2 regions of the Geodermatophilus sp. SYSU D00703 genome follow, and region 1 is predicted to be linked to the other one. Evidence: riboswitches for the same ligand, from Rfam matches in the RefSeq annotation. Region 1 holds a riboswitch; the other holds the start of a gene.
The links. A riboswitch is a leader RNA that binds a small molecule or an ion and turns the genes downstream of it on or off. The one in region 1 is predicted to bind S-adenosylmethionine.

Region 1 (14,699 bases):
CACGGGCGAGGAACGGAAGGGCACCGATGAGCACTGACACCCCGGCCGGCAGGTTCGACCTGCCGGGGACGCCGGTCTTCGACGGGCAGACCAGCCGGCGCGGCTTCCGCATGAACAAGCTGTTCATGAGCCTGCGCTCGGCGGAGGCGCGGGAGCGGTTCCTGACCGACGAGGCCGCCTACTGCGACGAGTTCAAGCTGACCCCGGAGCAGAAGCAGGCCGTCCTCGACCGGAACTGGCAGGCGATGATCGACCTGGGCGGCAGCATCTTCTACGTCTACAAGCTGGCGATGATGGACGGCCGGTCGATGCAGTACCTCGGTGGTGTCTTCAGCGGCATGACCGAGGAGGAGTTCGTGGCGGCGATGCGGGCAGGAGGACGGCGTGGCTGAGGTGATCTGGGGTCTGGCGACCTCGCACGTCCCCTCCATCGGGGCGGCGATGGACCGCGGCAAGACCGAGGACCCCAACTGGAAGGGCCTGTTCGACGGCTACGCCCCGGCGCGGGAGTGGCTCAAGGAGCACCGGCCCGACGTGGCGATCGTCGTCTACAACGACCACGCCAACGGCATCGACCTCGACATCGTCCCGACGTTCGGCATCGGCACCGCCGAGCGGTACGAGGTGGCCGACGAGGGCTTCGGCAAGCGCCCGGTGCCCGACGTCGTCGGGCACCCGGAGCTGTCGCTGCACCTGCTCGAGAGCCTGGTGGACGACGGCTTCGACCTCACCGTCTTCCAGGAGCTCGACGTCGACCACGGGTTCACCGTGCCCCTGTCTGTCTGGACGCCGGACCCGGGCGAGGCCTGGCCGTGCCCGGTGATCCCGCTGCTGGTCAACGTCATCCAGTACCCGCAGCCCACCGCGGCTCGGTGCTACGCCCTGGGCCAGGCCCTCGGGCGGGCCATCCGCAGCTACCCCGAGGACGTCAAGGTGGCGATCCTGGGCACCGGGGGGATGTCCCACCAGTTGGCGGGGGCGCGGGCCGGGTACATCAACCCCGAGTTCGACCACATGTTCCTCGAGGCCATCGAGAAGGACCCGGCGAAGCTGACGCAGCTCTCCCGCGAGGACTACATCCGCGAGGCCGGTTCCGAGGGCATCGAGATGATCATGTGGCTGATCATGCGCGGCGCGATGAACGAGCAGGTCACGAAGGTGCACTCGCACTACTTCGTGCCGGCGTCCAACACCGCCGCCGCGATCGCGCTGTTCGACAACCGGGTGCCCCAGCCCGCCTGACAGAGGCCCCCCTGCCCCCCACCGCTCGCAGGCTCGCGGCGGGCCCTGCAGGGGGGCCGCCGTCCCATGGTGGGCCCCTGGACGGGGCCGTGCGAGGAACGGGCCGTGCCACCCCTGCTCCGGGGCGGCACGGCCCGTTCCGTCGTCTCAGGGGGCGGTCACCAGTCGACGCCGGCCCGCTCGCTGCCGGTGCGGACCAGCCCGCCCCGGTCCACCCGGTAGGTGTTCATGACGGTCAGCCGCGGGCTGTAGACGTGCACGCTGACCGCCGGTTCGTGGGCGGCATTGGTCACCCGGTGCACGTGGTGCGGACCGAACGGGCGCACCCGCCCGGCAGCGAGCTGCCGGGCCTCCGGCAGCGCCCCGACCTCCTCCGACAGCGTGCCGCGGACGACGGCGAAGGCCCCGGAGGAGCCGCCGTGGTCGTGCAGGTCGGTGCCCTGGCCGGGCAGCCAGGACAGCAGCCACACCTGGGCCCCGGCGAGGTCGGCGTGCAGGTCGAGGTCGAGGGCGTCGGCGGCCAGCCCGGGGTCGAGCAGGTGGGTCCAGCGGTGCTCGGCGCGGAACTCCACCAGCGGGGACCAGCGGTGCTCGACCGCGGCGAGGGCGGCGGCCAGCGCGGCCGCGCCGGTGCGGCGGACGGTCGGGTCGATGGGCAGGGCAGGGGACAGCAGGGAACGGGTCATGACGGGGTCCTTCGCGGGCTGAGGGGGAGTGGCGCGGTCGTCAGTGACGGCGACATCGCGCGCTGGCCACCCGCAGCAGGTCCACGGCGGCGCGCCGGGTGAGCCGCGTCCGGGACGGCGTCACGCCGGGCCCCGCCGGATGGGGCGGGCGGCCGCGACCTGCGGCCGCGCGGCGGCCAGCCAGACGTCCAGCGGCGCGGGGTCGTCCCACGTCCTGTCGAGCAGGTACAGCCCGCGAGTGGGCGCGGTGGCGCCGAGCTCGACCAGCACCGGCTTGAGCAACAGCTCGGGAGCCAGCGCGTGCGCCGGCCCGCCGCCCAGCATGAGCGGGACCGCCACGACCCCGGCGAGGTCGCCGGTGCCGATCTGGTCGAGGAACAGCTCGAGCAGGCCGGTGTAGGTGGCCTTGTAGGTGGGGCTGGCGACGACGGCGACCTCGGCCGCCCGCACCGCGGCGACGGCCTCCTCGACGGCGGGGTCGCCCCAGCCGAGCAGCCCGGCGCCGAGATCGACGACGTCGACGACCCGGTCGGCCGGGGCGCCGGTCAGCCGCTCGACGACCAGCTCGGCCGCGGCGCGGGTCCGGGAGTGCGGCTTGGGGTTGCCGACGACGGCGACGGTGGTCATCGGGCGGGTCCGTCGTCGGCGGCGGTGCCCGGGAGCTGGATCGGCACGGGGGTCCTCGCAGGAGAGGGGTGGCCGCGCGGGACGGGCGGCCGGGAAGAGGGACGCGGGGCGGCGTCAGCGACAGCGGGCGGACCAGACGCGGCCGAGGTCCACGTGCACCCGCCGGACCAGCCGCGGCGCGGCGGCGGTCGAGGCGGCGAGGGCGGACACGGGTGTATCTCTACCATCTCGATCGGGTTTGACGGGATACCGGGGGTCGTGCCACGCTCCCCGGCAGGTCATGAGTGCCAGCGACAAGCCCCGGCTCGCTGGCCGGCAACCCTTCCTCCGCGATGGGGTGCCCCGGGTGACGACCAGGCGGGTGCCGACCGGCCCCCGCAAGCGCGGACCCGCCAGTGGGTCCCCGAAACCGAGGAGCCTGCGTTGACCGGCGCCGTCCTGTCCCGTCCCGTCGTCCTGCCCGTCGCCCCGGAGCGGCCGTTGCTGCCGGTCGTCGGCGCGGGCACCGAGGTGCCGCTCGTGCCGTCCGGCCGCGCGCGCTACGCCGACCTCGACACCGCGGCGAGCACGCCGGCGCTGGTCGCGGTGGCCGACCGGGTGGCCGAGGCGCTGCCGCTGTACGCGAGCGTCCACCGGGGTGCGGGCTACCTGTCGCAGGTGTCGACGGCGCTCTACGAGTCGGCGCGGGACACCGTCGCCGTCTTCGTCGGCGCCCGCTCCGACGACGTGTGCGTGCTGACGCGGAACACCACCGACGCGCTCAACCTCCTCGCAGGGTGCGTGCCACCGGGAGAGCTGGTGCTGGTGCTCGACTGCGAGCACCACGCCGACCTGCTGCCGTGGCAGCGCCGCGCGACGACGACCGTGCTGCCCACCGGGCCGACGGTCCCGGCGACGCTGCGGGCGCTGGGCGCCGAGCTCGCCGCCCGGCGGTACGCCCTGGTCGCGGTCACCGGCGCCTCCAACGTCACGGGGGAGGCGCTGCCGCTGGCCGACGTCGTCGCGCTGGCGCACGCCGCCGGCGCCCGTGTGGCCGTCGACGGCGCCCAGCTGGTGCCGCACCGCCGGTTCTCCCTGGCCGCCACCGGTGCCGACTTCGTCGCGTTCTCCGGGCACAAGCTCTACGCCCCGTACGGCACCGGGGCCCTGGTCGGCCGCCGTGACTGGCTGGACGTCGCGCCGGCCCACCTCGCCGGCGGCGGGGCGGTTCACGCGGTGACCGTGACGGAGACGACCTGGGCCGCGGCGCCGCACCGGCACGAGGGCGGCTCGCCGAACGTGCTCGGCGCGGTGGCCCTGGCGGCCGCGTGCGAGGCCCTGGCCGCGCTGCCGGAGCAGGCCCTCGAGCGCCACGAGCAGGCGCTGCGGGCCCGGCTGGAGGCCGGCCTGGACGCGCTCCCCGGCGTCCGGCGGCTGCGGGTCTGGCCGGACTCGGTCGCCCCCACCGGCGTCGTGGGCTTCACCGTCGAGGGCGCCGACCCGGGGCTGGTGGCCGCCGTCCTCTCGGCCGAGCACGGCGTCGGCGTCCGGGACGGCCGGTTCTGCGCGCACCCGCTGCTCGCACGGCTCGGCGCAGGCGACGGGGCGCTGCGGGCCAGCGTCGGCGTGGCCACCACCGCCGCCGACGTCGACCGGCTGCTCGACGGCCTGGCGGCGTTCCTCGCCGACGGGCCGGGGACCGGGTACGTCGTGCGGGACGGTCGCTGGCAGCCGGCCGACGACCCGCGGCCGCTGCCCGGGCCGGCCGGCGCCGACCTGCGGGCGGTCGCGCGCGGCGCCGGCTGCGGCCCGGCGGGGCGCTGACCGTGTCAGCCCGGGAGCAGCACCGTGCGCAACTCGTGGGCGCCGTCGGCCCGCGTCGCCTCGTAGAACCAGCGGACGCCGCCCGGCACGACCACCATGTCGACGTAGCGCAGACCGCCCGGCGGGTGCGGGCTCTGCAGCAGCGGGCCGCCGGGGGCGGCGGTGAAGCGGCCGCCGCCGTCCCCCCAGCCGTCGGCCACCGCGAGGCCGGTGCGCTCCTCCCAGTTCTCCTCCGCCGTCCCCCGGCCGTCGTAGAGCGCCCAGGACCCGGCGCCGTCGAGGAGAACGGCGGCGAACCGCACCCCGCGGGCGTCCCAGGTGCCGGGGGTGCCGGCCAGCGCGGTGCCGCGCCAGGTCCAGGTGACGCCGTCGTCGCTGGTGGCGTGCTCGGTGGTCATCCGGTCGGTGGCGTCCGGGTCGTCGAGCGGGTGCACGCTGGCCCACAGGTGCCACCGCCGCCCGTCGTGCCGGACCACCGGGTCCTTGACCGCCTCGGCGTCGCTGCCCGGGAGCACCGTGCGCGGGGTCGCCGTCCCCAGGCCCTCGACGGTGTCGGCCTCCAGCAGGTCGACCCGCCAGTGCTTGCTGCCGGGCGTCGCGCAGCTGACGTAGAGCCGCCAGCGGCCCTCGGGGGTGTGCACCAGCGCCGGGCGCTCGAGCGACTCGGCGCCGAACGCGTCCTTGCCGATCCCCACGACCGGGGTGAACCGCACGCCGTCGTCCGAGCGGGCGACGACGTTGGCGAAGCCGCGGCCCTCGCCGAGCGGCCGCCGCAGCCGGTAGGCCAGCCACCACGTCCCGTCGACCAGCTGCGCCGACGGCCCGCCGGCCCACGAGCCCGGGCGCGGGTCCTCGGGGGGCAGCACCACCTCGGCGTCGGCCCAGAACCGGTGCGGGTCGGGGTGGCGGGCGGGATTCTCGGGCACGCGGCGGCTCCGGTCTCGGGCGACGGGGACGGCGCCCAGTGTGCACACCGATCCAGGAAGGGGTCCGCATGAGCGGCCGACTGCCGCAGTTCGTCATCGCCGGCGCGCCCAAGGCGGGGACGACGGCCCTGCACGCCGCGCTGGCCACGCACCCGGGGTTGTACCTCTCCCCGGTCAAGGAGCCCAAGTACTACCTGACCGACGGCCGGCCCCCGCCGCGCAGCGGGCAGCGCGGTCCCGGCGACGCGCACAGTGCGCAGGAGTGGATCTGGCGGCGGGAGCAGTACCTCGCGCTGTTCGCCGCCGCCCCGGAGGACGCCGTCCGCGGCGAGAGCACGCCGTTCTACCTCTACGACCGCGGCGCGCAGCAACGCCTGGCCGCCGACGTGCCCGACGTCAAGGTGGTGGTGGTCGTCCGCGACCCGGTGGACCGCGCCTGGTCCAACTGGGTGCACCTGCGGGCCGACGGGCTGGAGCCGGTGGCCGACTTCCTCGCCGCCGTCCGGGCCGAGCAGCAGCGGATCGCCGAGGGCTTCGCGCCGTTCTGGCACTACCGCGGCCTGGGCCGCTACGGCGAGCAGCTGCGCGACCTGTACCGCTGCGTGCCCCGCGAGCAGGTGTTCCTGCTGCGCTACCGGCAGCTGGTCGACACCCCGCGGGAGACGCTGGACCGGGTCAGCACCTTCCTCGGTGTCGAGCCCGGCGTCGCGCACACGGTGGCCCCGGAGAACGTCAAGCCCCACGTGGCCGACACCCCGCGGTACCGCGCGCTGTCGCGGGTCGTGCGCGCCGGGGCGGCACTGGGCGCCTACGCGCCGCCGCAGGTGTGGCGCCAGGCCAGCCGCCCGCTCGTCGCGGCGCTGCACGCCGGGCGGGCCCCGCGGCCGGCGATGCCGGTCGAGGTCCGCCGCGAGGTGCTCGCCCCGCTGCTCGACGACATCGCCCTGCTCGAGGAGCTCACCGGCGAGTCCTTCGCCGACTGGAAGGGCGACACCGGCCGCGGCGACTTCCGGTCCCGCTCCGCCGGCTCGGCCCAGACCTGACCTGACCTGACCCAGGAGAGGAACCCCCATGACCGTCACCGACGACCTCGTCGCCAACGACGCCCGCTACGCCGAGACCTTCGCCGGTCCGCTGCCGCTGCCGCCCGCCAAGCACGTCGCCGTCGTCGCCTGCATGGACGCCCGGCTCGACGTCCACCGCGCCCTGGGCCTGGCCGAGGGGGAGGCGCACGTCATCCGCAACGCCGGCGGCGTCGTCACCGACGACGAGATCCGCTCGCTGGCGTTCAGCCAGCGGCTGCTCGGCACGCGGGAGATCGTGCCCGTCCACCACACCGAGTGCGGGATGCTGACCTCCACCGACGAGGACTTCCGCGCGTCGATCGAGCAGGAGGTGGGCACCCGGCCGCACTGGCACTCCGAGGCGTTCCCCGAGCTGGAGGAGGACGTCCGGGCCCAGCGGCAGCGGGTCCTCGACAGCCCGTTCATCCCGGGACAGGACAGCGTCCGCGGCTTCGTCTTCGACGTGGCCACCGGGCAGCTCTCCGAGGTGCACCGACCATGACCACCGTCTCCACCCCCGCCGTCCCCGGCACCGACGACTTCGCCCGCGACTGGGCCGACTGGCACCGCCGGCACGAGGCCGTCCGCGCCGATCCGCACGGGTTCCTCGCCGTCACCGGGCTGCACTGGCTGACCGGCGACCCGCAGCGGTTCCCCGGAGTGCCCGGTGCGTGGTCGACCGGCCCGCGCGGCGTCGTGGTGAGCCTCGACGACGGCGAGGAGCTGTCGGTCGACGGCATGCCGGTGACCGGGGAGCACGTCTTCGGCCACGTCCCCGAGCGCGGCGGGGTGCTCGCCACCTCCGGCGACCTGGTCGTGGAGGTCGCCCGCCGGGGCGGGCACGACGTCGTCCGGCCGCGGCACCCCGACCACCCCCTGCGCACCCGGTACGCCGGGACGCCGGCGTTCCCGCCGGACCCCCGCTGGGTCGCCTCCGGCCGGTTCGTGCCGTTCGCCGCGCCACGGCCCACCACCGTCGGGGCGGCCGTGGCGGGCCTCGAGCACGTGTACGACGCCCCCGGCGTGGTCGAGTTCGCGCTGGCCGGACGGTCGCTGTCGCTGACCGCGTTCAACGGCAAGGACCCCGGCAGCCTGGTCGTCCTGTTCACCGCCTCGACCTCCGGCGCAACGACCTACGCCGCCAACCGGTCGCTCGCGCTGGGCGTGCCGGACGCCGACGGGCGCGTCGTCCTCGACTTCAACCGGGCGGTCAACCTGCCCTGCGCCTACACCGACTTCGCGACCTGCCCGCTGCCCCCTCCGGAGAACCGGCTGCCCGTGGCGGTCGAGGCCGGCGAGCAGATCCCGCTCGAGCGCCGGGCATGAGCGTGCCCGCCCGCCTCCACCTGGCCGTGGCCCTGGACGGCGCCGGCTGGCACCCGGCGGCCTGGCGCGAGCCGGACGCGCGCCCGGCCGAGCTGTTCACGGCCGGCTACTGGGTCGACCTCGTGCAGGAGGCCCAGCGTGGGCTGCTGGACCTGGTCACCTTCGAGGACGCCCTCTCGCTGCAGTCCGCCGACCGCGAGGGACCCGACGAGCGGACCGACCAGGTCCGCGGCCCGCTCGACGCCGTGCAGGTCGCCGCGCGGGTCGCGCCGGTCACCGAGGGCATCGGGCTGGTGCCGACGGCCGTCGTCACGCACACCGAGCCGTTCCACCTGTCCAAGGCGATCGCCACCCTGGACTTCGTGAGCGGCGGCCGGGCCGGGGTCCGGGTGCGCGTCTCCTCGAGCCGGGCCGAGGCCGCGCACTTCGGCCGGCGCACCCTGCCGGAGCTGCGCAGCTCCGACCGGCACGACCCCGCAGTCCAGGCGGCGCTGCGGGACCTGTTCGACGAGGCCGCCGACTGGGTCGAGGTGGTCCGCCGGCTGTGGGACAGCTGGGAGGACGACGCCGAGATCCGGGACGCCGCCACCGGCCGCTTCGTCGACCGGGAGAAGCTGCACTACATCGACTTCACCGGCCGCTGGTTCTCGGTGAAGGGGCCGTCGATCACCCCGCGGCCGCCGCAGGGCCAGCCGGTCGTCTCCGCACTGGCCCACCAGACGATCCCGTACGAGCTCGTGGCCGGCAGCGCCGACGTCGGGTACGTGACCCCGGGGGACGCCGTGGACGCCGCGGCGATCGTCGGCGAGATCCGCGCGGCGCAGGTCGCGGCCGGCCGGGCCGAGGAGACCGTGCACGTGTTCGGCGACCTCGTGGTGTTCCTCGACGCGACGGCGGAGGCGGCGGCCGCCCGCCGGCGGCGGCTGGACGACACCGCGGGCAGCGAGTACGTCTGCGACGCGCGGGTGTTCGCCGGGACACCGGCCGAGCTGGCCGACCTGCTGACCGAGTGGTCGGACGCCGGGCTGACCGGCTTCCGGCTGCGGCCGGCGACGCTGCCGCACGACCTGGTCCAGGTCACCGGGGGCCTGGTGCCGGAGCTGCAGCGGCGCGGCCTGTTCCGCACCACCTACGAGGCGACCACGCTGCGCGGCCTGCTGGGCCTGCCCCGCCCCGCCAACCGCTACGCCCCGGTCCGAGGAGACCAGCGATGATCAAGCAGATCCACCTGGCGGCGCACTTCCCGGGGGTCAACAACACCACCGTATGGAGCGACCCGGCCGCCGGCAGCCACATCGAGTTCTCGTCGTTCGTCCGGTTCGCGCAGGCCGCCGAGCGGGGGAGGTTCGACTTCCTGTTCCTGGCCGAGGGCCTGCGGCTGCGCGAGCAGAACGGCCTCATCTACGACCTCGACGTCGTCGGCCGGCCGGACACCTTCACCGTGCTGGCCGCCCTGGCCGCGGTGACCGACCGGCTGGGGCTCACCGGGACGATCAACTCGACGTTCAACGAGCCCTACGAGGTGGCCCGCCAGTTCGCCACCCTCGACCACCTCTCCGGCGGCCGGGCCGCCTGGAACCTGGTCACCTCCTGGGACGCCTTCACCGGCGAGAACTTCCGGCGCGGCGGGTTCCTGCCGCAGGACCAGCGCTACGAGCGGGCCCGCACGTTCCTGCAGACGGTGCTGGAGCTGGTCGACACCTGGCGGGGCGACGAGGTGGTCGCGGACAAGGAGCGCGGGGTCTTCCTGGGTGACCCGCAGGCCGGCCGGTTCGCCCACCGGGACGCGCACTTCGACATCGCCGGGCGCTTCGACGTCCCGCGGAGCCCCCAGGCCCGGCCGGTCGTCTTCCAGGCCGGCGACTCCAAGGAGGGCCGGGAGTTCGCCGCGTCGAGTGCGGACGCCATCTTCAGCCGGCACAGCACGAAGGAGGCGGGCCAGGCGTTCTACGCCGACGTCAAGGGCCGGCTCGCCAGGTACGGCCGCACCCACGACTCCCTGCTCATCCTGCCGGCGGCCACCTTCGTCATCGGGGACACCGACGCCGAGGCCGCGGAGCTGGCGCACGAGGTACGACGGCAGCAGGTGTCCGGGCAGACGGCGATCCGGTTCCTCGAGCAGGTGTGGAACCGCGACCTGTCCGACCACGACCCCGACGGGCCGCTGCCGGACGTCGACCCGCTGGTGGGGGAGGACCACGTGGCCAAGGGCCGGGCGCAGGTGCGCGCGTACCGCGACCCGCTGGCCACCGCGCGGCAGTGGCGGGAGCTGGCCGCGGAGAAGGGCTACTCGATCCGGGAGCTGATGATCGAGGTGCAGAGCCGCCAGTCGTTCATCGGCAGCCCGTCGACGGTCGCCGCGACCATCGACGACCTGGTGCAGTCCGACGCCGCGGACGGGTACATCCTCGTCCCGCACATCACCCCCGGCGGGCTGGACCCGTTCGTCGACCGCGTGGTGCCGCTGCTGCAGGAGCGCGGGGTCTTCCGGACCGACTACGCGGGGACGACGCTGCGCGACCACCTCGGCCTGCCGCCGGTGCCCCCGCGCCCCCGCTGAGGATGCTGCCGCGGTCGTTGCGGCTGCGCGTGTGATCGAGGAGGGTGTCCCGCGCGACCGGACGAGGGGGCGCGCGATGGCGACCACCGGAGCGGGCGACGGCCCGGGCTTCCCCGGGGTCGGGCGCGTGGCGGTCAACGGGGTGCCGCTGGCCTGTCGGGAGCTGGGGCAGGGCGAGCCGGTCGTCCTCGTGCACGGCGGGATCAGTGACCTGCGGTCCTGGTCACGGCAGCTGGGACCGGTCGCCGCGCGGTACCGGGTGATCGCCTACAGCCGCCGGTTCGCCCGGCCCAACGCCGACGTCCCGTCGGGCGCCGCCGACCCGATGCCCACCCACGTCGACGACCTGGTCGCCCTCCTCCGCGAGCTCGACGCGGCGCCGGCCCACCTGGTCGGCAACTCGTGGGGGGCGTTCATCTGCCTGCTCACCGCGATCCACCACCCGGACGCCGTCCGCAGCCTGGTCCTCGAGGAACCACCGCTGCTGCCCCTGGTGCTCGGCCCCGGCTCCCGCCCGCACCCCCGGGTGCTCGCGCGCAGCCTGTTCCGGCACCCGGGCGCCACGCTCGCGGTCCTGGCGTTCGGCCTGCGCACCTTCGCGCCGATGGCCTGGGCCCACCGGCGGGGGGATGCCGAGCGCGCCTGGCAGGTCTTCGCGCGCGGCGTGCTGGGCCGGGAGGCGTTCGGCAGGCTGACGGCCGACCGGCAGCAGCAGATGCGGGACAACGCGAGCACGCTGGCGGCCGCCCTGCGGGCCGGCTTCCCGCCGCTGCCCGAGTCCGCCGTCCGGGGTGTCCACGTGCCTGCCCTGCTGCTGACCGGCGCCCGGAGCCCCCGCGTCGTGCGGGCACTGAGCCGGTGGCTGGGGACCCTGCTGCCCCGGGCCGAGCAGTTGACGGTCCCGGGCGCCTCGCACCTCCTGCACGAGGACCAGCCGGAATTCGTCAACGACGCGATCCTGCGGTTCCTGGACCGGTGCCGGCCGGGCGACTGATGCCGTCCGGCCGGCACCGGCCCGAGGTCAGGAGCCCACCGCCGGGTTGACCACCGGCTCGTCGACGGCCTCGTCCGACAGACCCCACCGCTCCAGGGTCTGCGCGTCTGGTTGGTGCCGGACCCGACGGCCACGGTGAGGCCGGCGATGTCCTCGGCACCGGCGATCGACAGCCCGCTGCCGGGCTTCGCGGTGAACGCCATGACGCCCTCGCGGTAGGCGGCGAAGTCGAACAGCTGCAGCCGCTCGTTGTTGACGCCGACGTTGCTGAACACCGCCTCGAGGTCGCCGCTCTGCACGCCGAGCGGCCACTGCTCCCAGGCCACGTTCACCACCTCGAGCTCCAGGCCGAGGGAGTCGGCGACCGGCGAGGCGATGTCGACCTCGCTGCCGACGACGGTGCTGTTGTCGTCGGCCAGGAAGCCCAGCGGCGGCTCGCCGGTGCCGACGACGCCGACGGTCAGCTCCCCGTCCTCGGCGATGTCGGCCGGCACGAGCGCGGCGGCACCGGCGTCCTCGTCGGTGTGGACCCGGCCGGCCTGCTCGGGGCTGGTGTCCACCTCCAGGACCGAGGCGGTCCCGCCGGCCTCGGAGGTGGCCGCGGCGGTGTCGGCGCGCTGCCCGGCCTCGATCTCGGCGGAGCTGGTGCAGGCGGAGAGGAAGACGACGGTCGACAGGGTGAGGGCGGTCCGCAGGGGGAGCGCGGCCGGGCGGACGGCGCGGCCGCGGGTGCGGGTGCGGGTCATCGGGGTTCTCCTCGAGTCCTCGTTCAGGCGCCCAGGCCGGGCGGGTTGGTCTCGGACCGCTCGATCGCCTCGGCGCCCAGGCCCCAGCGGTCGAGGACCTGCTGGTAGCTGCCGTCCTCGATGGCGGAGTTCAGCGCGGCGGTGAAGGCCTCGGCCAGGCCGTTGCCCTTGGCCGTGGCGACGGCGATGCCGGCGGTGTCCGGCCAGCCGCCGTTGACCGTGCCGGCGACGGTGACGTCGTCCGGCGAGACCGCGGCGCTGTAGGCGGCGATGGCGTTCGGGCCGACGTAGGAGTCCAGCCGGCCGGACTGCAGGGCGAGGACGGCGTCGTTGTAGGACTCGTAGTAGTCGATGGTCACCGGCTCCAGGCCGGCGTCGGTGTTCTGCTGGTCCCAGGCGAGCAGGATCTGCTCCTGGTTGGTGCCCGAGCCCACGCCGACGGTGAGCCCGGCGATGTCCGCGGCCTCGTCGATCTGCAGGTCGCTGTCGGCCCGGACCAGCCAGCCGAGCTGGTCGACCCGGTAGGACGAGAAGTCGAACAGCTGCTTGCGCTCCTCGGTCACCGTGACGTTGGAGATGGTGGCGTCCACCTCGCCGGACTGGGTGGCCAGCGGCCAGTTGGACCAGTCGTTGACCACCAACTCCAGGTCCAGGTCCAGGTCGAGCGCGTCGGCGACGAGGGTGGCGATGTCGGTCTCGCTGCCGATCACGGTGGAGTTGTCGTCGGCGGAGAAGGCCGGTGGCACCGCGCCCTGGGTCACCGAGACCCGCAGCACGCCGTCGGCGAACGCGCCCTCGGGCAGCAGGGCGATCGCCTCCTCGCTGGGCGTGGTGTGGATGCGGTCCTGCTCCGGACCGGTGTCGACGGACAGGGCGGTGCGCTCCCCGCCCTCGTCGGCGCGGGCCTGCTCCTCGATCTCCGCGGAGCTGCTGCACGCCCCGAGCGCCAGCAGCGACACGGCGGCGAGGACGGGGACGAGGCGGGCTCGTCGGGTACGGGCGGTCACGGGCGTTCTCCTCGGGCAGGGCACGCGGGCGCGTGCCATCGACGGGCGGCGCGGGCTGCGCCTGGAAGGACCCCGTCCTCCTCACCGCTCGCGAACTCGCGGCCAGCCTCTGGACGGGGCCGGGTTGGGGCTACAGGACCTTGGCGAGGAAGGCGCGGGTCCGTTCGTGCCGCGGGGCGTCGAGCACCTGCTCGGGCGGGCCGGCCTCGACGATGCGGCCCTCGTCCATGAAGACCACCTGGTCGGCGGCCTTGCGGGCGAAGCCGACCTCGTGGGTGACCACGACCATCGTGGTGCCGTCGCGGGCGAGGTCCTCGATGACGCCGAGCACCTCGCCGACCAGCTCGGGGTCCAGCGCCGAGGTGGGCTCGTCGAACAGCAGCACGGCCGGCCGCATGGCCAGCGCGCGGGCGATGGCGACCCGCTGCTGCTGCCCGCCGGACAGCTGCCGGGGGTGGGCGCCGGCCCGGTCGGCCAGGCCCACGCGGGCGAGCAGCTCCCGGGCCTCGGCCTCCACCTCACCACGCCGGCGGCCCTGCGCCGACACCGGCGCCTCCACCACGTTCTCCAGCGCGGTCAGGTGAGGGAACAGGTTGAAGCTCTGGAAGACGAAGCCGAACCGGGTGCGCTGGCGCAGCAGGTCCTTCTCCGGCAGCTCGTGCAGCCGGTCGCCGTCCCGGTGGGAGCGGCGGCGGTACCCGACGACCTCGCCGTCGAGCGCCACGAAGCCGCGGTCGACCTTCTCCAGGTGGTTGATGCTGCGCAGCAGCGTCGACTTGCCCGAGCCCGACGGCCCGAGGACGACGGTGACGGTGCCCGGCTCGACGACCAGGTCGACGCCGTGCAGCACCTCGACCCCGCTGAAGGACTTGTGCACGCCGTGCACCTCGATGCGGCCGGGACGGACGGCGGGAGCGGCGGTCACCGGGACACCTCGCGGACGGGACGGACCCGGGCGAGGCCCGCGGTCAGGTTGGCGCGCAGCCGCTGCAGCGGCGTCGGCGGGAGGGTGCGGACGGCGCCGCGGGCGTAGTAGCGCTCGACGTGGTACTGGATCCCCGTGACCACGGTGGTCAGGACGACGTACCAGACCGCCGCGACGACGAGCATCGGCAGCACCCGCTGCGTGCGGCCGTAGATGACGCTCACCGTGTAGAACAGCTCGCCGAGGGCCAGCACGTAGACGATCGAGGTGCCCTTGAACAGGCCGATCACCTCGTTGACCGCCGTCGGGACGATCGAGCGCATCGCCTGCGGCAGCACGATCCGGGTGGTCTGCCGGCGCCGCGGGATGCCCAGCGACGCGGCCGCCTCCAGCTGGCCCTGGTCGACCGAGAGGATGCCGGCGCGGACGATCTCCGCGGAGTAGGCCGCCTGGTGCAGGCCAAGACCCAGGATCGCGGCGCCGAACTCGTCGATCAGCGAGAGCGTCTCGACGCTGGCGAACGACGGGCCGAACGGGATGCCGAGGTCCAGCGACTGGTACAGGTAGGCGAGGTTGTACCAGAGCAGCAGCTGCAGGATCAGCGGCACCGAGCGGAACACCCAGGTGTAGCCCCAGCTGACCGCCTGCAGCAGCGGCGAGCGGGACAGCCGCATGAGCGCCAGCACGGTGCCGAGGGCGAAGCCGAGGACGGCGGTGATGAGCGTCAGCTGGATCGTCGTCCAGACACCCCGGACGATCGACTCCTCGGTGAGGTAGGCGGCGACGACGTCCC
Region 2 (14,699 bases), on a different contig from region 1:
ACCACGCTGTTCGTGCCCGGGTCGGCCACGGCCGAGGACCCGGCGCCGGCCGTCGTCCTGGCCCACGGGTTCGGGGGCAGCAAGGACTCCGTCGCCGACGACGCCCGCGACCTCGCCGAGCGGGGCTACGTCGTCCTCACGTACTCGGCGCGCGGGTTCGGCCGCAGCACGGGGCAGATCGGGCTGAACGACCCCCGGTTCGAGGTCGCCGACCTCTCCACGCTGCTCGACCGGCTCGCCGAGCGGGACGACGTCCTGCTCGACGGTGCGGGCGACCCGCGCGTCGGCGTCGCCGGCGGCTCCTACGGCGGGGCGCTGTCGCTGCTGGCCGCCGGGTACGACGACCGGGTCGACGCCATCGCCCCGCAGATCACCTGGAACTCGCTGACCGCGGCGCTGTTCCCCTCGCAGGTCGGCAGGCCCGGTGCGGACACCGTCGCGGCCACCCCACAGGGCGAGGGCGGGGTCTACGAGCGGCTGTGGTCGGGGCTGTTCTTCGGCGTCGGCGCGACGCCCGCGGGGGGTCTGCTCGATGCACTCGGCGGGGCGGGCGAGGACGGGGACGGCGGGGACGGCGTCACCCCGGCGGGCGGGACCGACGGCCGGCTGCCCCCGATCGACCCGGCGTCGGTCGACCCGCGGGCGGTGCAGCAGTTCCTCACCTGCGGCCGGTTCCGGACCGACATCTGCGCCGCGTACCAGACCGCCGCCGCCTCCGGCACGCTGACGCCGGAGGTCGCCGCGGTGCTCGACCGCAGCAGCCCGGCCACCGTGCTGGACCGCGTCACGGCGCCCACCCTGCTGGTCCAGGGCACCCAGGACTCCCTGTTCGGCCTCGGCCAGGCCGACGCCAACGCCCGCGGCATCGCCGCGAACGGCACTCCGGTGAAGGTCGTCTGGTTCACCGGCGGCCACGACAGCCAGGCGTCGGAGCGGACCACCGAGCGGCTGCGCGAGCAGGTGGCCGGCTGGTTCGACTGGTACCTGCGCGACCCCGGCGACCCCGCTCGCGGCGAGGACCCGGGCACCGGCTTCGAGTTCCCGGTGCCCAGCGGCGTCGGCGCCGGCGTCGGCAGCGTGCAGGGCGGCAACCAGACCGTCGTCGCGCCGGCCTACCCCGGCCTGGACGGCGGCGAGCCGGCGACCCGGGCGTCGATCCCGGTCAGCGGGTCGGTGCAGCCGGTCGTCACCCCGGCCGGCGGCACGCCGGCGGCGATCACCGTCGTCCCCGGGGTCGGCGCGCTGTCGGCGGCACTGGCCGGCGGCACGCTCGAGATCCCCGGCCAGTTCGCCGCCTTCGACAGCGCACCGCTCGAGAACGCCGTGGAGGTGGTCGGCGCGTCCACCGTCGACCTCGCGGTCGCCTCGCCCAGCGGGTCCGCCACGCTGTTCGCCAAGCTCTACGACGTCGCGCCCGACGGCTCGATGACCCTGCCCGCCGGCCAGGTGGCACCCCTGGCGCTTACCGGCCTCTCGGCCGACCCCACCGCGGCGACCGAGGTCCCGGTGACCCTGCCGGGGATCGTGCACCGCTTCGAGGCCGGCCACACCATGCGGGTCGTCGTCTCCTCGACCGACCAGGCCTTCGCGCTGCCGGCGGAGTCGGCGGTGTACTCGGTGGCCCTCGCCGGCGGGGACGGTTCCGCGCTCGCCGTCCCCGAGGTCGTCGGCCGCACCGAGGTCGCCGGCACCACCGCCCGGTGGTGGGTCCTGCTCGGCGTGCTCGCCGCCCTCGGCCTGGCCGGCTGGGCGACCGCCGCCCTGTGGGGCCGCCGTCGCCGCCGCAGGGTGTCGGCGGTGGAGCCCGACGGCGAGGACGTCCCGCTGCGGTTCACCGGCGTCACCAAGGCCTACAAGGACGGCTTCGTCGCCGTCCGGGACCTCTCCTTCGAGGTGCGCCGGGGCCAGGTCCTCGGCCTGCTCGGCCCCAACGGCGCCGGCAAGACGACGTCGCTGCGGATGCTCATGGGCCTGATCCGGCCGGCGGACGGACGCATCACCGTGTTCGGCCACGAGGTCCGCCCCGGCGCCCCGGTCCTCTCCCGGCTGGGGTCCTTCGTCGAGGGCACCGGGCTGCAGCCGCACCTGTCCGGCCGCGACAACCTGCGGCTGTACTGGGCCGCCACCGGCCGCCCGGCCGAGGACGCGCACATGGACGAGGCGATCGAGGTCGCCGGCCTCGGCGCGGCCATCGACCGCCCGGTCCGCCGGTACAGCCAGGGGATGCGGCAGCGGGTCGCGATCGCCCAGGCGATGCTCGGCCTGCCCGACCTGCTGGTCCTCGACGAGCCGACCAACGGGCTGGACCCGCCCCAGATCCACGCCATGCGCGAGGTGCTGCGCTCCTACGCCGCCACCGGGCGCACGGTGATCGTCTCCAGCCACCTGCTCAGTGAGATCGAGCAGACCTGCAGCCACGTCGTCGTGATGGCCAAGGGGGAGAAGATCGCCCAGGGCACGGTGGAGGAGATCGTCGGGACCGGCGGCGCCGTGCAGGTCGGCCTGGCCGACGACGCCGAGACCGGCCGGGCGGTGGCCGTCCTGGAGGCGCTGCCCGGCGTGTCGGTGGAGCGCACCGACGAGGGGCTGGTGGCCGAGCTCGACGGCACGACCCGTGCCCGGGCGCTCCAGGCGCTGGTCGAGGCGGGGATCGAGGTGGACGCGTTCACCCCGCGCCGCCGGCTGGAGGACGCGTTCCTGGCACTGGTGGGGGAGTCGTGAGCACCGTCGAGCACGACGGCCGAGGGAGCATCGCGGGGAGCGCCAGCGACCGAGGAGCGGATCGAGGCCGGAGTCGAGCCATGGACACAGCGCACGTCCAGCCGACCGGGGCGGTCGCCGGGTACCGGCCCGAGCGCACGCTGCGGCTGTCGGTCGAGCTGCGCCGGCAGTTCAAGCGGCGGCGGACCATCGGCGTCTTCGCGCTCATGGTGGCGCTGCCGCTGGTCCTCATCGCCGCGCTGCAGCTGGGGGCGAGCGAGGAGGCGGCGGAGAACGGCCGGCTCAACCTGGTCGACGTCGCGACCTCGAGCGGGCTCAACTTCACCCTGTTCGTGCTGTTCGCGACGACGAGCTTCTTCCTCGTCGTCGTCTACGCGCTGTTCTTCGGCGACACCGTGGCGGCCGAGGCGCAGTGGGGCTCGCTGCGCTACACGCTGGCCACCCCCGTGCCGCGGATGCGGCTGCTCCGGCAGAAGTGGTACGCAGCCCTCGTGCTGTCGGTCGGCGCACTGCTGGCGCTGGTCCTCACCGGGATCGTCGCCGGCGGCATCGCCTTCGGCTTCGAGCCGATCCAGACGCCGATCGGGGTGTCCCTGCCGCAGGGGGAGGGGCTGCTGCGGCTCGCCGGGATGGTCGGCTACCTCGCCGTCCACCTGCTGGTCGTCGGCACCCTGGCGTTCTGGTTCTCCACCATCACCGACGCGCCGCTGGCCGCCGTCGGTGGTGCGGTGTTCACCATGTTCGTCTTCGCCATCCTCGACCAGGTCGAGCAGCTCGGGTCGATCCGGGACTGGTTCCCGACGGCCGAGGAGTTCGCCTGGACCGACCTGCTGCAGACCCCGATCGACTCCGGGGACCTGTTCCGCGGCGTCGTCCAGTCACTGGTCTACGCGGCGGTCTTCACCGCGCTGGCCTTCCGCCACTTCTCCCGCCGCGACGTCACCTCGTAGTGGTTGGAGGGCCCCGTCCTCGTCACCCTCGCACGCTCGGGGCGGTGCCCGGGAGGGGGCCTAGAGGCTGGCGCGGACGGCCTGGGCCCAGCCCTCGCCCATCGGCGCCTCGGTGACGACCGCGTTGGGGACGTCGGCCAGCCGGTCGGCCATGCCGTCGACCGTGGCCCCGTTGGCGGTCACCCAGAGCCGGCCGACGGCGGGCGCCATCTCCAGGTCGCTCACGCTGTCGCCGATGGCCACGGCGTCGTCGGGCGTCAGGCCGCGGCGCTCGAGGTCCCAGGCGATCGCCGCGCCCTTGGAGATCCCGCGCGGCATGAGGTGGTAGACCCGCGGCGGCAGCGCCTCCGGGTCCAGCGTCATGCGGGACGTCGTGGGGATGGCGCCGTTGTCCTTGAGCGTGAGCCAGCCCAGCCCGCGCTGGGCGAGGTCGGCGTCGACGGCCATCGGGTCGACCAGCCCTCGCAGCAGCGCGTCGGCCTCGTGGGTGGCGTGCCAGGGCGCGTGCCACTCCAGCCGGCCGGGGTGGCGGGCCATCAGGTCCTCGACGACGCCGAGTTCGGCCATCACGTCCATCGGCGTCCGGCCGGCGTGCTCCGCCGGCAGCTCCCCGTCCAGCCGGTGCACCCCGCGGCCGGCGTCCCAGCTCACGACCGAGCCCAGCTCGGCGATCGCGCCGTCCGCCGCGAAGATCCGCGCCGCCTCCACCACCTGCTCGAAGGTCCGGCCGCTGACGAGGACCAGCGCCACGCCGGAGCGGTGCAGATCCAGCAGCGCGGTGGCCGGGGCGGCGGTCAGATCGCGGCTCGCGGTGTGCCAGAAGGACCCTCGGGGACCGACCATCGTGCCGTCGAGGTCGGTGTAGACGATGCGCGCTGCCACGCCGCCATCCTGACCGGGTCCGCGGCGACGCAGAGCACGTGGGTACAGTCGCAGGCGTTCCACTCATCCAGAGGGGCAGAGGGACACGGCCCGACGAAGCCCCGGCAACCGCCGCCTGCGCACCCGCGCAGCGAGAGGTGCCAATTCCGTCCCGCGCGGCTCGACGGCCCGCCGCGGGGAAGATGAGGAGGTAGTCGTCGCATGACCCTGACCGCTCCCGGTTCCCAGCAGGCCGACTCCGGCGCTGGCGGGCCGATCCCGCCCTGCCCGGCTCGCGGGCTCGTCTGCCGCAACTGCGGCGCCACGTTCGGCCTCATCGCCGAGCACGCCTGCGCGGAGTGCTTCGGCCCGCTCGAGGTCGACTACGACCCCGACCTGCTCAAGGCCGTCACCCGTGAGCAGATCGAGGCCGGCCCGCAGAACATCTGGCGGTACGTCGCGCTGCTGCCGGTGGGGCAGGACCCGGCCGAGCGCGTCTCCCTGGACCCGGGCCTGACGCCGCTGGTCCGCGCCGACCGGCTGGCCGCCGAGCTGGGCATCACGGGCGGGCTGTGGGTCAAGGACGACTCGGCCAACCCCACCCACTCGTTCAAGGACCGCGTCGTCAGTCTCGCCGCGACCGCCGCCAAGGGCCTGGGCTACAAGAAGATCGCCGCCGCCTCCACGGGCAACCTGGCCAATTCCGTCGCCGCGCACGCGGCCCGGGTCGGCCTGCCGTCGTTCGTCTTCATCCCGGCCGACCTGGAGCCGGGCAAGGTCGTGCAGTCGGCGGTGTACGGGCAGACGCTCGTCGCCGTCCAGGGCTCCTACGACGACGTCAACCGGCTGACCAGCGAGCTCGCCGAGACCGACGAGTTCGAGGACACCGCGTTCGTCAACCAGAACGTGCGGCCCTACTACGCCGAGGGCTCCAAGACGATGGGCTACGAGATCGCCGAGCAGCTCGGCTGGCGGATCCCGGCCCAGGTCGTCGTCCCGATGGCGTCCGGCTCGCTGCTGACCAAGGTGGACAAGGCCTTCCGCGAGCTCGCCGCCGCCGGCATCGTCGAGGCCACCGAGTGGACGATCTTCGGTGCCCAGTCGGCCGGCTGCGACCCGATCGCCACCGCCTTCGACAACGGCTGGGACGTCGTCAAGCCGGTGAAGCCCACGGGCATCGCCAAGTCGCTCAACATCGGCAACCCCGCCGACGGGCCCTACGCGCTCGACGCCATCCGGCGCACCGGCGGCTCGGTCGGCCGGGTGGGTGACGACCAGATCGTGCAGGGCATCCGCGACCTCGCCCGCACCACCGGCGTGTTCGCCGAGACCGCCGGCGGCGTGACCGTGGCGGTGCTGCGCCGGTTGGTCGAGGAGGGCCGGCTCGACCCGGCCAAGGAGACCGTCGTCCTCAACACCGGCGAGGGGCTCAAGACGCTCGACCCGCTGGAGCCGGTCGTCGGGCCCACCCACGTGGTGGACCCGTCGCTGTCCTCGGTGCGGGCTGCGGGGCTCATCGAGTAGGCCGGTAGTGTCGGGCTCGTCCGGATGGGGGAGTTGTCCCCCATCCGGTGTGGCGCGTGCGTGAGGTTGCTCTCACCACGGCTTTTGTGCTGTACCTTCTCCCGCGGTTCCAGTTCCACGTTCGTGTTCGACGGGCGGAAGAGCTAGACCCGGCCCCCTGGTAGGCGGGGGTCGCCGCAACGCACGAACGTGGGAGCACACGTGGCACAGGGCACCGTGAAGTGGTTCAACGCCGAGAAGGGCTTCGGCTTCATCGCCGTCGACGGCGGCCAGGACGTCTTCGTCCACTACTCGGCCATCCAGATGGACGGCTACAAGAGCCTCGACGAGGGCCAGCGGGTCACCTTCGAGGTCGTCCAGGGCGAGAAGGGCCCGCAGGCGGACGCCGTCCGCACTGCCTGAACCGGCACGTCCTCACCGAGGCCCGGTCCCTCACGGGGCCGGGCCTCGGTGCTGTGTGAGGCGATGACGAGCCGGGTCGGCGGGGGCTCGGTGCGCCCCGCCGGGGAGGGCGCGCGCTGCACCCGGGCGGGAACAGTCGCCGGTCACACCCCGTTCTTGCACTCGGCAGGGTCGAGTGCCAGACTCTCGATTGGCACTCGACAGTGCCGAGTGCCAATCAGGTCGGAACGGTGAGGCACTGGTGGGCGGGCCGACGGAGTGCCCGCGAACCGCTGGTGTCGTCCGTCGCGGGCGCCGAACCCGGCCGTGCAGCGATCCATGCATGGAGGACATCACCACATGGCCAAGATGATCGCCTTCGAGGAAGAGGCGCGCCGCGGCCTCGAGCGGGGCATGAACACCCTCGCCGACGCCGTCAAGGTGACCCTCGGTCCGAAGGGCCGCAACGTCGTCCTCGAGAAGAAGTGGGGCGCCCCCACCATCACCAACGATGGTGTGAGCATCGCCAAGGAGATCGAGCTCGAGGACCCGTGGGAGAAGATCGGCGCCGAGCTCGTCAAGGAGGTCGCGAAGAAGACCGACGACGTCGCCGGTGACGGGACCACCACCGCCACCGTGCTCGCCCAGGCGCTCGTCCGCGAGGGTCTGCGCAACGTCGCCGCCGGCGCGAACCCGATGGCCCTGAAGAAGGGCATCGAGAAGGCCGTCGAGTCGGTCACCGAGTACCTCCTCTCGACCGCCAAGGACGTCGAGACCAAGGAGCAGATCGCCGCCACCGCGTCGATCTCCGCTGCTGACCCGGCCATCGGTGAGCTCATCGCCGAGGCGATGGACAAGGTCGGCAAGGAAGGCGTCATCACCGTCGAGGAGAGCAACACCTTCGGCCTGGAGCTCGAGCTCACCGAGGGCATGCGCTTCGACAAGGGCTACATCTCGCCGTACTTCGTCACCGACGCCGAGCGCATGGAGGCCGTCCTCGACGACCCGTACGTGCTCGTCGTCAACAGCAAGATCAGCTCGGTCAAGGACCTGCTCCCGCTGCTGGAGAAGGTCATGCAGTCGGGCAAGCCGCTGGCGATCATCGCCGAGGACGTGGAGGGCGAGGCCCTGGCGACCCTGGTGGTCAACAAGATCCGCGGCACCTTCAAGTCCCTCGCGGTGAAGGCCCCCGGCTTCGGTGACCGCCGCAAGGCCATGCTGACCGACATCGCCATCCTCACCGGTGGCCAGGTCATCAGCGAGGAGGTCGGCCTCAAGCTGGAGTCCGCCGGCGTCGAGCTGCTCGGCCGCGCCCGCAAGGTCGTCGTCACCAAGGACGAGACGACGATCGTCGAGGGCGCCGGTGACAGCGACCAGATCGCCGGCCGGGTGAACCAGATCCGCGCCGAGATCGAGAAGTCGGACTCCGACTACGACCGCGAGAAGCTGCAGGAGCGCCTGGCCAAGCTGGCCGGTGGCGTCGCCGTCATCAAGGCCGGCGCCGCGACCGAGGTCGAGCTCAAGGAGCGCAAGCACCGCATCGAGGACGCGGTGCGCAACGCCAAGGCCGCCGTCGAGGAGGGCATCGTCGCCGGTGGTGGCGTCGCCCTGGCGCAGGCCACCGCCGTCGCGTTCGACAAGCTCGAGCTCGACGGTGACGAGGCCACTGGTGCCAACATCGTGCGCGTCGCGCTCGAGGCGCCGCTGAAGCAGATCGCCGTCAACGCCGGCCTCGAGGGTGGCGTCGTCGCGGAGAAGGTGCGCAACTCGGACACCGGGTTCGGCCTCAACGCCGCCACCGGCGAGTACGTGGACCTCGTCGCCAACGGGATCATCGACCCCGCCAAGGTGACCCGCTCGGCGCTGCAGAACGCCGCCTCCATCGCGGCGCTCTTCCTCACCACCGAGGCCGTCATCGCCGACAAGCCGGAGAAGGCCGCCCCGGCCATGCCCGGCGGCGACGGCGGCATGGGCGGCATGGACTTCTGAGTCCCGCCCCCTCGTAACACCAGCACTGCCCGGCAGGGGCGGTCCCGCATCGCGCGGGGCCGCCCCTGTCGGCGTTCCCGGGCGGGCCCGTCCCCGGGCTCACCCCGAGCGGCGGTGTCGCCGACGACGTCGGGGGTGCCCGGGGCTCTCGACCGTCTCCGGCTCGGGGACCAGGTCGACCCGGAGGACCGGTCCGGCCCCCGGCGGGGCCGGCGACGGGCACCGGCCACCCGCGCCCCCGGGCGTGCACCCCGGCACACGGACAGGCCGAGGGCCCGCCACCGGGATGGTGACGGGCCCTCGGGTGTGTTCAGTCGTGGCGCCTCACGGCGTCACCGGGTCTCGACGGTGACCTTGACCCAGGATCCCTCGCTGGACCTGAGGATGATGTCCCCTGGGTTGGCCGCCGGCGCGGGGTCGACGACGATCTCCCAGGGCCCGGTGTTGCCCGGCGCCTCGAGGGCCCCGACCGTGGCCTGCGGGTACCCGAGGGCAACCCCGGGGCCGCCGACCGCGTTCACGCGGTGGGCCGTGATGGTCGCGCCCGGGTTGGTGCCGCTGCCGCGGATCTGCAGCTCGTCACCGGCCCGCCACTGGGCCGACACGACACCGATGGAGTCACCCGGGACGACGGCGTTGACACCCGTGGACAGCGGCCCGAAGGTGGTCGCGGCCGGCGTCTTGGCCTGCACCCGTAACACCCAGCGGTGTCCGGTGGCGCTCTTGGGCAGGCCGGTGACCTGGGCGTTGGTCGTGGTCACGAGCACGTCCCGCGAGGCGACCAGGGTGTTGGTGCCCGCGGCGTCGTCCCGGTCGTAGACCCGCACCCGGTACTCGGTGGCGTCGGGCACGGCGGTCCAGCCGATGTTGACCGTCCCCTGCGGGTTGGCCGCGTCGGGTCCGGCCCCGTTGATGCCGAGCACCGCCAGCCCGGTGGGCGCGACCGCAGCCGCGGCCGGCCTGGGCGACACCACGCCCGTGGCGTGCGCCACGCCACCCGCCGCGTCGATGACCGCGACGTTGACCCGCGTGTCGGCGGCCGTGATCGGGAGCGGCTCCGTGTAGATCTTCGCGGTCGGCGACGGGACGTTGCCGTTCGGCTGCGTGGTGACCGCGCTGCCGTCCAGCGTGTAGTAGATCGTCCCGGCGTTGGCCGCCAGGGTCAGCTGCCGGTCCTCCGCGATGACCGCAGTGTCCCCGTTGAAGGCCGGCGTCGTGGTCAGCTCCAGCGCGGTGCCCTCGGGCGGCGTGGGCTCCGCGGTGCCCGCGAGGGCGAACGGAGCGCCGATCTCGCCGGCGACCATCGAGCGGACCTCGATGTCGTACAGCGAGCCGGCGTCCAGGCCGTCCAGCACGACCTGGGTGGCGTTCGCGCCGACCCGGGCGCCCTGCAGCTGCTGGGCGCCGGACGCGTCGGCCGTCTGGTTGACGGCCTCGACGCTGTAGCCGGTGACGGCGGCGCCGCCGGCGACGGGTGCGGCCGCCGCCCAGGTGACCGTGGCCTGGCTCTGGTTGTTCCACACCACGGAGAACTCGCCCGCGGGGGGCCGTGCGCCGTCCGGTCCCGGCGCGCAGCCGGGTGCCCCGCCGCCGACCAGCCCGTACTCCGCCAGCGTCAGGCCGAGCTGCTGCTCGACGCCGGTCCGGTCGGCCATCCAGGCCAGCGCCACCTTCTCGCCGTCGAAGACCAGCTGCTGGTCGGACGGCGACAGGCCGCCGAAGGTCACCGAGAACTCGCCGTTGGCCGCGGTGCCCTCGACGGTGTAGCCCTGCACGGCCTCCGGCGGCTCGTTCGGGCTCCAGCCGATCGCCCGCTCGCCGATGGCGCTCGGGGCGTCCCGCATCGCCGGGTTGACCACCTCGACGGCGAACCGGTTCAGGTCGACGTCCGCACCGTAGGTGCCGGTGATCGTGACGGTGTTGACGTTCCCCTCGGCCGGCGTGCTGGCGGTCACCCCGGTGACCTCCGCCGAGCTGACCTTCATGCCGTCGACGAGGGGCGAGGCACTGAACGAGACGGACACGTCGTCACCGGGCTGGATGTCCGGGGTGACGTCGGTGAAGCAGCCCGCGAACGTGCCGTCGCCGTTCGGGGTCGCCTCGTGGTTCCACTCCATGAAGCCGGTCGCGTCCACCTCGCCCGTCGCGGTGCCGACGGTCTGGCCGCCACGGGTGACCGTCAGGGTGGCGGTCTGCCCGGCCTGGGCGGTGTAGCCCTCGATGGCGACCATGTCGCGCGAGGGGAACACCTCGATGTTGCCCGGCCCGGTCGGCGGGGTGCCGGCCGAGGCGCTGGTGGCGAACCCGATGACCCCGCCGGTGGCCGTGGCGGCCACCAGGCCGGCCGCGGCCAGGCGGGCTCGCTTGCTGTGCTGGGGCAGTCGCGAGTGCGAGGGAGCCGCAGTTGCAGTCCCGCCCCCGTGACCGCCGTGGTGCGTCGGTCGTCTCCTGGTCATGGTCTCTCTCCGCAGTCGAGCCGTCATGGCTCCCCCCGGACACCGGAGGGTTGCGGAGACGGTCGCCTGAGAGGCGTGTGCGCAGGGACCCGTCGCGAGGGGGGACGCCTCACCCCAAAGCCGGGGGAGACCGATGTCGTACGACCCCGTGGACCGTCCGGCTCCCGCGCGCCCGGGGCCGCCCTGACCTGCGGGGAGGCGGGTCAGTGTCCGGTCGGGCCGAGCAGCCACCCGCACGGCGCAGCCAGGGCCGCGGCTTCGTCCGGTCCCCACGACCCCGGTGCGTACCGGTGCACCTGCGGCGGGTGCTCCTGCAGCGGGGCGAACGCCCGCCATGCGCTGGCCAGCCCGCTGCTGCTGGTGAACAGGGAGCGGTCCCCGGTCAGGACGTCGTGCAGCAAGGAGACGTACGGCGGCAGCGGCGTCCCGCCGGGGACGTCGGAGAGCTCCAGGGTCGCCGTCGCACGGGCCAGTGAGAGGTCCGGGCCCGGCTCCTTGGCGACCAGCGTCAGGTCCACGGCGCCGGACCCGGAGAGCGACAGCGAGACCACGTTGCCGTGCCCGGGGACGCCGTGGACCGGCCCCTCCGGCTTGCGGAGCAGCAGGCTCACGCGCTGCTCGCTGGCCGCCATCCGCTTGCCGGTGCGCAGGACGAACGGGACGCCGTGCCAGCGGTCGGTGTCCACCCACAGCCGGGCCGCGACGAAGGTGTCGGTCCGGGAGTCGTCGGCCACGCCCTCGATGTCGGTGTAGCCGTCGAACTGCCCGAGCACGACGTCCTCGGGGTCCAGCGGGCGGAAGGCGGCGAGCACGGCCTCCCGCGCGTCCAGCAGATCGGCGGGGGCGAAGCTGACCGGCGGCTCCATCGCCACCTCGGCGGCGAGCTGGAACAGGTGGGTGACCAGCATGTCCAGCGCCGCGCCCGTGGCGTCGTAGAACTCGGCGCGCTGGGCGACGCCGAGGTCCTCCGGGACGTCGATCTGCACCTGGACGACGTGCTCGCGGTGCCACAGCTGCTCGAACAGCCCGTTGGCGAACCGCATCACGTGCAGGTCCTGGGTGCCTTCCTTCCCCAGGAAGTGGTCGATCCGGAACACCTGGTCCTCGTCCAGGACGGAGTGCACCAGCTCGTCGAGCTCGCGGAAGGTGTCCGGCGAGGTGCCGTAGGGCTTCTCGTAGACCACCCGCGCACCCTCGGCCAGCCCGTGCTCGTCCAGGCCCCGGGTCAGCTTCTCGAACGCCGACGGCGGGACGGCGAGGTAGTGGACCACCTGCGGGTCGCCGCCCAGCTCGTCGCGGGCCTCCGCGAGCACGTCGAGCAGGCTGCCGGGGTCGGACTCCTCGAAGCCGCCCCCGGCGAACCGCAGCCGGCCGGCGAAGTCGTCCCAGGGCCCCTGGTCGGGGTGCGGCCCGAACTCCTCGAGCGCCTCTCGCACGCGCCCGGCGAAGTCCTCGTGCGACACGTCCCCGCGACCGTTGCCGACCAGCCGCCACTCCTCGGGGAGCAGGCCCTCCTGGGCGAGCTGGAAGAAGGCGGGCAGCACCATGCGCCGGGACAGGTCCCCGGTGGCGCCGAAGAGCACGAACACGGTGGGCGGCAGGTCGGCCACGTCTCCTCCTCGCTGCTGGGAGCGCTCGCCGGACCAGTGCCCGGGCCGGACGACGGTCACTCCTCCCGCGCGTCGTCCTGGCGGCCGGCGGGTAGGCGCTGCGACGTGGTCGTGGTGATCGGGACGTCGGGGTGGCAGTACCGCGACTGGCGCGGCCGCTTCTACCCGCAGCGGCTGCCCCAGCGGCTGTGGCTCGAGCACGTCGCCGAGCACTTCGCCACGGTGGAGAGCAACAACGCCTTCTACCGGCTGCCGGAGCGGTCGACGTTCGAGGCGTGGCGGGCACGCACCCCGGCCGACTTCCGGTGGGCGGTCAAGGCCAGCCGCTTCCTCACGCACGTCAAGCGGCTGCGCGAGCCCGAGGAGCCGGTCGCCCGGCTGATGGAGCGCGCGGCCGGGCTGGGGGAGCGGCTCGACGTCGTCCTCCTGCAGCTGCCGCCCACGCTCAAGGGCGACCCCGAGCTGCTCCGGACCTGCCTGGCGCAGTTCCCGGCCGGCACCCGGGTGGCCGTCGAGCCGCGGCACGACAGCTGGTGGACCGACGAGGTCCGGGCCCTGCTGGAGCGCTACGGCGCGGCGCTGTGCTGGGCCGACCGCGACGAGCAGCCGGTCGCCCCGCTGTGGCGCACCACCGGGTGGGGCTACCTGAGGATGCACACCGGCGCCGCCTCGCCGTGGCCCCGCTACCGGCCGGAGGCCCTGCAGGTGTGGGCCGACCGGCTGGCGGCGACGTGGGCGGACGACGAGGACGTGTTCGTCTACTTCAACAACGACCCGGGGTGCGCCGCGGTCGTCGACGCGGTCGCCTTCGCCGAGGCGGTCCGCCGCACCGGCCGGACGCCGACCCGCGTGCCCACGCCCGAGCAGGCGACCGGCGGCGCCTGGGCCGCTGCCTGACTAGTCGTCGTCGCGGCCGGAGCGGTCGTCGGAGTCGTCGTCCGCGCGATCACGGGTGCGCTCGGCGGCCTCCTCGCGGGCGTCATCCTCGGCGTCGCGCGCCTGCTCGGCGGCCTCCTCAGCGGCCTCCTCGGCAGCCTCGCGGGCCTCCTCCTCGGCCTCGCGCGCCTGCTCGGCGGCCTCCTCCTCCGCCTCACGGGCCTGCTCGGCGGCCTCCTCGGCAGCCTCGCGGGCCTCCTCCTCGGCCTCGCGGGCCTCCTCCTCCGCCTCGCGGGCCACCCGGGCCGGGTCGTCGGAGTCGTCGGGGGCGTGCGTCGCGCCGGCATCGCCCGACCCGCGGTCGTCGGTCCCGTCGTCGTCCGTGCCGTCGTCATCGGTGCCGTCGTCGGTGCTCGCGGCGCCGCGGTCGCCCGGACCCCGGTCCACGGTGCCGTCGTCGTCGGCCCCCGGGACGTCGTCGGAGCCGGACAGGTCGTCGTCGGAGCCGCGGTCGTCGGTAGCGCCCTCGTCGCCCGAGCCCCGGTCCTCGGTGCCGTCGTCGTCGCCGCGGCCGGAGTCGCCGGCCGGGTCGTCGGAGGAGGGGGCGTCGAACGGGGTGACCGCCTCGATCGCGCCGGCCACGCCGTCCTGGACGGCGCCGGGCAGGACGCCGACGGCGCCGGCCCCGGTCACGCCGGCCACGGCGATCCCGAGACCGGTGGCGGCCTGGACGACGACCGAGGCGGATCCGATCTTGGTCACGAGTGCGGTGATGCCGTGGAGCAGGAACACGAGGGGCCCCCTGGGTGGAGTGACTGGAGTCACTCCATCCATCGGCAGCCCGGCGGGGAACTTGAACCTTGCAGCAGATTTGTCCCGCTATCGGAGGACGGCGGGGTCCTCCGCGTGCCGGATGCCGAGCGCCTCGGCGGCCTGGTCGAGCACGGTCTGCACCGCGAGGGTGTCGGCCAGCGGCATGACCGCACTCTCGGTCCGGCCGGCCCGCAGGCACTCGGTCACCTCGGCGATCTCGTGCGCGTAGCCGGTGCCGGTCGCCGGCCGGGTGATGGTCTCCGGCTCGGCGCCGGTGCGGTGCAGCACGATGGTCTGCGGGTGGTGGAAGCGGGGGAGGACGTCGATCCAGCCCGCGGTCCCGAAGACGCGGGCCTGCCCAGGAGTCGGGTACCGCAGCGAGGTGGTCAGCGTGGCCGAGCGGCCGTCGGCGTAGCCCAGCAGGAGCGCGGCCTCGGCGTCGACGCCGGTCGGGAAGCGGGAGCCGGTCACGGTCACCGTGTCCGGGGTGCCCAGCAGCATCTGCGCGAACGAGACGA

Region 2: another riboswitch for S-adenosylmethionine. It lies ahead of thrC (threonine synthase); the one in region 1 lies ahead of ACI782_RS22900 (aminotransferase class V-fold PLP-dependent enzyme).

What each region holds. Positions count from the first base shown of each region.
Region 1 is NZ_JBJGYU010000038.1:25,558-40,256, reverse strand. Features, by position in the region: gene ACI782_RS22925 (hypothetical protein) at 1-37, shown strand, start outside; gene ligA (protocatechuate 4,5-dioxygenase subunit alpha) at 27-392, shown strand; gene ACI782_RS22915 (class III extradiol dioxygenase subunit beta) at 385-1,242, shown strand; gene ACI782_RS22910 (cysteine dioxygenase) at 1,401-1,928, opposite strand; gene ACI782_RS22905 (NAD(P)H-dependent oxidoreductase) at 2,049-2,555, opposite strand; SAM riboswitch class IV at 2,832-2,945, shown strand; gene ACI782_RS22900 (aminotransferase class V-fold PLP-dependent enzyme) at 2,979-4,358, shown strand; gene ACI782_RS22895 (hypothetical protein) at 4,364-5,284, opposite strand; gene ACI782_RS22890 (sulfotransferase) at 5,353-6,327, shown strand; gene ACI782_RS22885 (beta-class carbonic anhydrase) at 6,356-6,850, shown strand; gene ACI782_RS22880 (DUF1684 domain-containing protein) at 6,847-7,674, shown strand; gene ACI782_RS22875 (LLM class flavin-dependent oxidoreductase) at 7,671-8,888, shown strand; gene ACI782_RS22870 (NtaA/DmoA family FMN-dependent monooxygenase) at 8,885-10,234, shown strand; gene ACI782_RS22865 (alpha/beta fold hydrolase) at 10,311-11,228, shown strand; partial or broken gene ACI782_RS22860 (transporter substrate-binding domain-containing protein) at 11,345-11,974, opposite strand; gene ACI782_RS22855 (transporter substrate-binding domain-containing protein) at 11,998-12,981, opposite strand; gene ACI782_RS22850 (amino acid ABC transporter ATP-binding protein) at 13,112-13,906, opposite strand; gene ACI782_RS22845 (amino acid ABC transporter permease) at 13,903-14,699, opposite strand, start outside.
Region 2 is NZ_JBJGYU010000001.1:169,400-184,098, forward strand. Features, by position in the region: gene ACI782_RS00890 (alpha/beta fold hydrolase) at 1-2,721, shown strand, start outside; gene ACI782_RS00895 (ABC transporter permease) at 2,802-3,671, shown strand; gene ACI782_RS00900 (HAD family hydrolase) at 3,732-4,553, opposite strand; SAM riboswitch class I at 4,614-4,742, shown strand; gene thrC (threonine synthase) at 4,755-6,056, shown strand; gene ACI782_RS00910 (cold-shock protein) at 6,258-6,458, shown strand; gene groL (chaperonin GroEL) at 6,798-8,426, shown strand; gene ACI782_RS00920 (fibronectin type III domain-containing protein) at 8,759-10,762, opposite strand; gene ACI782_RS00925 (glucose-6-phosphate dehydrogenase) at 11,086-12,492, opposite strand; gene ACI782_RS00930 (DUF72 domain-containing protein) at 12,598-13,389, shown strand; gene ACI782_RS00935 (hypothetical protein) at 13,390-14,160, opposite strand; gene ACI782_RS00940 (Gfo/Idh/MocA family protein) at 14,248-14,699, opposite strand, start outside.